2 regions of the Halobacteroides halobius DSM 5150 genome follow, and region 2 is predicted to be linked to the other one. Evidence: riboswitches for the same ligand, from Rfam matches in the RefSeq annotation. Region 2 holds a riboswitch; the other holds the start of a gene.
What was found. Region 2 has a riboswitch for thiamine pyrophosphate ahead of thiT (energy-coupled thiamine transporter ThiT). Riboswitches for the same ligand answer to the same signal wherever they lie in the genome.
Positions count from the first base shown of each region.

Region 1: another riboswitch for thiamine pyrophosphate. It lies ahead of thiD (bifunctional hydroxymethylpyrimidine kinase/phosphomethylpyrimidine kinase); the one in region 2 lies ahead of thiT (energy-coupled thiamine transporter ThiT).

Region 1 covers NC_019978.1:759,389-762,587, forward strand. The annotation lists gene rbr (rubrerythrin) at 1-34, shown strand, start outside; gene HALHA_RS03825 (FprA family A-type flavoprotein) at 92-1,261, opposite strand; TPP riboswitch at 1,421-1,524, shown strand; gene thiD (bifunctional hydroxymethylpyrimidine kinase/phosphomethylpyrimidine kinase) at 1,626-2,414, shown strand; gene thiC (phosphomethylpyrimidine synthase ThiC) at 2,884-3,199, shown strand, end outside.
Region 2 covers NC_019978.1:1,296,040-1,299,238, reverse strand. The annotation lists gene HALHA_RS06385 (thiamine diphosphokinase) at 83-733, opposite strand; gene thiT (energy-coupled thiamine transporter ThiT) at 733-1,299, opposite strand; TPP riboswitch at 1,356-1,464, opposite strand; gene HALHA_RS06375 (hypothetical protein) at 1,595-1,978, shown strand; gene lnt (apolipoprotein N-acyltransferase) at 2,004-3,199, opposite strand, start outside.

The DNA.
Region 1 (3,199 bases), 540 kb from region 2:
AGATTACTTTGAATTAAAAGAAAAGAATTATTAATAATTGTAGTTATTAGGGGAGGACTATTAATAGTCCTCCCCTTTTTAATTTAAATTTTTATTTAGTTATTTTTTCTTTTACTTGTTTGGTGATTTTTGTTAGATTATCTTTTGTAGGGATATATTGAACTTTAATTTGATCAAGTACGTTAAAATTACAGTCTTGTTCTAAGATCTCACTAACTTGTTTGATACTTTGTCCTCCCCAACCATAAGATCCAAAAGCTAATCCAAATCTGTCTTTAGGGGCCAACCCTTTCATATAAGTTAAGAAGGCTGATACATTTGGTAATAAATTATTATTTAATGTTGGTGAACCAACACAGATATATTTAGCTGTAGCTACTTCTGTCATAATATCAGATTTATCATTTGTTTCTAAATTAAACATTTGGGTCTTAATCTTTGATTCTTCAAAAGCATCCTGAATAGCATAAGCAATCTCTTCTGTTGAATCCCACATAGTACCATAGATGATTACTGCTTTTTCATCTGTTTTATTAGCCGACCATTTTTGATACTGCTTAATAATTTTTGTAATATTATCCCGCCAGATAATTCCGTGAGATGGAGCAATCATCTCTACATCTAAATCACTAACTGTATCTAAAGCTCGTTGTACTTGAGCACCATAAGGTAAAACAATATTAGCATAATATTTCTTAGCTTCTTCAAGAATAATGTCAAGTGGATATTGATCATCAAACCTTTCAGAAGAAGCTAAATGTTGTCCAAAAGCATCATTAGAGAATAAAATCTTCTCTTCTGGTAAATAAGTAACCATATTATCCGGCCAGTGAACCATTGGCGTAAAGACAAAGTTTAGGCTTCTACTTCCTAAATCTAATTCTTCTCCGGGCTTAGCAAGTTGAAAGTCCCAATCTCCTTGATAGTGTTTTTGCAGCCCAGACTTTCCTTTAGGTGAAGTAATTATTGTAGCATCAGAAGCTACTTTCATTAATTTAGATAACCCACCTGAGTGATCCATCTCCACATGATTAGAGACTACATAATCAATCTCTGCTGGATCAATTACTTTCGAGATACGCTCTATCATTTCATCATATAAGTAATGTTTAACAGTATCAATTAATGTTACTTTATCATCTACAATTAAATAAGCATTATATGTAGAACCACGTTGGGTTGAGTAGCCGTGAAAGTTTCTAAGATCCCAATCAATACCTCCTACCCAATAGATATTATCAGTTATTTTTATTGCTTCCATTTTTTATTTCCTCCCTATATAAGATGGTTGTGCTTTTAATCCGCTGTATAAGTTATTCTTTAAAGTAATAATAATTCCTGGTAAAGAATCAATCTTTTTAGCAAAAATTTATTGAAAAAGTAAAATTAATTTATTATACTGATAATAACAACTACATATTCTTACCACTAGGGGCGCTCGTTAGGGCTGAGATAGAGTATAGACTTTAGTCCCTTCTACCTGATCTAGATAATACTAGCGTAGGGAAGTGGCTTTTGATTAGTATACAGGTCTACTATATCTTTTTTGTAATCAAAGGCACAGTTCCTTAGGGGACTGTGTTTTTATTTTTTTGGTAAAGATTAAGGTTTGGGAGGTGTTAATTATGAAGCAAGTATTAACAATTGCTGGTTCTGATTCTAGTGGGGGAGCTGGAGTTCAAGCTGATTTAAAAACCATAACTGCTTTTGATGTTTATGGAGCTTCTGTAATTACTGCTGTGACTGCTCAAAATACATTAGGAGTACAAGGTATTGAAACATTAAGCGGAGGGTTTGTGGGCCAACAAGTTGATTCAGTAGTTAGTGATTTAGATTTTTCTGCTGTTAAAACAGGGATGTTAGCTAATAGTGAGATTATACAAACTGTTGCCCAAAAGGTGAAGGAATATCAACTTGTTAATTTAGTTGTTGATCCAGTAATGGTAGCTACTAGTGGAGATTTATTATTAGCTAAAGAAGCGATTAATTATTTAAAAGAAGATTTAATCCCCTTAGCTAAAGTAATTACTCCTAATCTAAATGAAGCTAAAGTGCTAACAGGAAAAGATTTATCTGAAGATATCAGCTTAGAGGAGTTAGCTAGTGAATTACATAAGTTGGGTGCACAGTATGTTTTAGTTAAGGGAGGCCATCAAAAGCAAAAGGTTGCTAGAGATTTATTATATGATGGCGTAAAATTTAATGAATTTAGTACACCAAGAATTAAGACAGCAGATACTCATGGGACAGGTTGTACTTTGTCTTCAGCTATAGCTTGTAATCTGGCTTTAGGTTATCAGATAGAAGAAGCAGTTAAAAGGAGCAAGAAATATATTACTAAGGCTATCAAATCAGGCTGTCAAGTAGGAGCAGGAAATAACCCAGTTGATCATTTTGTATCAATCGAGGAGTAACATTAGTGATATATAGTTTAACTTTTAGATTGCTGAGAGAGGATTTCTCACTAGATAAATTTCTCAAAATAAGTCTAAGCTTACTTTCATAAAAATAAGGTTAAGCTAATCAAAATAGATGATTAGCTAACCCAAACCTTATTTTTATTCCAGTTCACTAAGACTTATTAACAAAAAATTTAAGAGTCGTTGCGAAACCCTCTCCAGCAATTATTAAAGGTATTGTGGGGCTTTTGGACTGTTTTATAGTTTTTGTTCATATGGTTTGAATGAAAGGTAAAATAGATATAAGTAAGCAAATCTATGATTTGGTTTATCTCATTTTTCCTGGAATGAAATGAACAAAAACTATTTAAGGAAAAAGCCACACAATGCCTAATTGAGAAGTGCCACTATATATCAATTAATTTTAGCTTTATGTTTATATGATTAATTGTTAATTGTAAATTATATAGGGGAGGCTAAGAATATGACAACACAGATGACAAAGGCAAGAGCAGGAGAAATTACTACTGAGATGAAACAAGTGGCTAGTAAAGAAGAGGTTGACGTTGAATTTATTCGCCAAGGAGTTGCAGAAGGTACTATTGTAATCCCAGCTAATAAAAATCATCAACACTTATCTCCTAATGGTTTTGGTAAGGGATTAGCCACAAAGATTAATGCTAATTTTGGTACTTCTGAAGATTATCCTAATCTTAATAAAGAATTAGAAAAGTTAAAAGTTGCTGTTAAAGCAGGAGCTGACGCAGTAATGGATTTATCAACTGGAGGTGATATTAATC
Region 2 (3,199 bases):
AGCGATGATCTATAATATCACCTTCTTTAAGAATTAATCTATGCTTCCCTTTGATGTAGATATATGTATTAAATTATTGGATTTATGTCTTTAAATAATTATTAATAATTATTAATAACTTTCCGGTCTTAACTTTAATCTGAGCTTGATTGCTTTGAATAATATTACTAATTCCTAAAGTAGAACCTCGTTTTAATGTAGCATTATTTAGTACATACTTAAATCCTGATAAAGTAACTCCTGTTACTTTATCAGTTAAAGGTACTAAAGAAATTGTTTTATTTTTTTTATTATTGAGTTTTATTTTATTAGTAATTAATTCGATTCTCTCTTGTGGAGTTACAAATCTAACTCTTGTTTTAAAATCAGTGTACTTTTCTAACAAATAAATATTAGCCAAAGTATGATCGAATCTATCGCCTAGACCAGCAAAAATAATTAGCTCATCATAGTCTTTAGTTATTAATTTATCTAATAATAGTTCTGTATCTGTTTTATCTTTTTCGACTGGAAACTTTTCAAAATTAACTCCTTGGTTTTGATAATGTTTTATTATTTCACTAGATAATGAATCAAGGTCTCCTATTATTAAATCAGGAGTAATTTTTAATAGATAGGCATGTTTTGCTCCTCCATCTGCACAAGCAATCAGATCTTTAGGTTTAATATAATCTTGATAAAATTGTTTATCCTTGCTTAAAGTTCCATTAATAAAAATAATTGCTCGTTTCACTAGTTTTTAACCTCATTTAGTCTCATTGTTGGGTTATTAGCTATAGCTTTTATTAAAAGTAACATAACTATTCCTGTTATAATAGTTTCAGGTACTAAATAACTTGCATTATATACTAAAGAATAAACCCAGACACTTTGACCTTCAGGAGCATATTGACCAAAGAAAACTACTCCTGTTATAAAGTGGGCCAAGAATCTAAGAAATCCAGCTACTAACACACCACTACTAATTATTAATGACTTCTTCTTTAAATCATTTGTTTGATATAAGTTTCCTACTAATCCTGCTAAACCTAATAAACCATAGGCTAGCGGGTAGTCAAGAATTAATTGTGCCCAATGAACAATATAGCCGCCGAGCATAGCTTGTAAAATACCATATCCAGTTCCTACTAAAAATCCTTCACGCCACCCCCAACGTAAAGCAATAAATATAATTGGGATCATTTCTAAAGAAATGGAGCCACCTTGTGGCAATTGATAAATTTTCAAGTAATTAAATATAGTAGCTAAAGCTAAAGCTACCCCCATTTCAGCTAACTTTTTTACTTTTGATCCTTTCATTTTTTCTCCTCCTTAATAATTAAAAAAGCACAATCCTAGCTAGGATTGTGCTTTAAAGTTTAAAGCAACAACTTCCCTACGCTAGTATTACCTAGATCAGGTACAAAGGGTCAAGAATTATTAATTCTTTCTCAGCTCTTAAATAAAGCTCCCCTAGTGAGTGTAATTTTCTTTTGTCTACTAGAAATTATAACAAAACAAATATTTTTTTGCAACTTTAACCAATAAAAAATTGATTTTGAAATACTTGATATGTTAAAATGTTAATAACATTAAATTAAGGAGTGATAATTAAATGAATCCAGAACTAATTATATCTATTTCATTTATGGCAGCAGTTATTATAGAAGGAGTGATTCTTTTAAAGAATTTCTTCTCTGCTAAGGTAGAGACTGAATTTTCAAAATTATTATTTAGGTTTTTATCGAATAGTTTTGTCTATGCAGCTGCTTTATTAATCTTCATCTCTTCTTTTAGTAACAATAATGGTTTAGAGATTATTAATTTCCAAGATTTAAGTCACCTTAGTTTAGGACAAACTACTATTTGGGTTATCTTAATTGCTGATGCAATTACATTGTTAATTTTAAGCATTGGCTTAGTTTCTAAACTATTAAAAAAGGATAACAAACAAGAAGAAAAAATTATTGATCAACAAAAAGCTAAAAAATTAATCTAGTACATATAAAAGGGAGTAGCTTAAGCTACTCCCTTTTATACTTTGTGTAGGTTATAACTGTTAGTATTAACAAACAGTTAAAAATAATCTTCCCAAACAAATTACCTAACTTTTGATATACAGTTATTGCTTTAGAGGTTAACTTTAGATTATAACTTAACGAAGTAGTTTTAAACAACTTAGTCCTAACTAAAACTTGCCCTTGATTATTAATTACACTACTGATTCCGGTATTGCCTACCTTTATAACAGGTACTTGGTACTCTACAGCTCTAAAAATAGCTGCTTGTAAAATTTGCAGCGGTGCCTTACTCTTTTCAAACCAAGCTTCATTAGAGATATTAATAATTAAATCATTATTTTGATATAATTTTTGTACATACAATGGATTTAAAATCTCTGAACAAATAGGAGTAATCCAACTTATATTTTTTAACTTAAAATCTTGTAATTTATAACCTGGAGTAATTTGATTTAAATTAATTTCGATAAAATTAGGTACTAAATTAGGATAAGGGACATATTCTCCCCATGGTACTAATTTATTTTTACTATATTTAGTTATGATTTTATTATTTTTATTGACTAAAAAAGCTGTGTTTAAATAATCTCCTTCCTGATTGTCAAAACCACCGACTAATAATGATGTATCATCTGGAAATCTAAAAGGAAATTTTTTGGTTTCATCATAAGATCTTAAAATAGCTGTCTCAGGCCAAATTAAAAGCTCAGGGTCTTCTTTTACTATTAATTCTCTTGATAAATTAATAATTTTAGAAGTTATTGCTCCTTGTTTTGTAGGATTCATTTTTATCTTTTGAGGGATATTAGGTTGAACTAATCCTACTTCTAATTCTTTTTTTATAGGCCTTTTATTATTAATTTTTAATCTACCATAGCCATAATTTAAAGTAAAAATCAAACAGGCAACTAAAAAATAACTCATTCTTTCTTTTTTAGATTGGCCCTTTAATCCTAAATATATTATAGTATTAACTATTACAATTATAAAGCTTACTAAATATACTCCTCCATACTGGGCCAATTGGATTAATTCAGGAATAAATGCTTGACTATAACCTAAGAAACCAAATAAAAATTGAAAGGAAAAAATCGTTCTCAAAAATTCTATCCCTACCCAAGCTACTGGTATAACAATCAATATTGATATATTTAAGAAGTTATTTATTGATTTAGTTACCCAAGCAAATATTGCAAAAT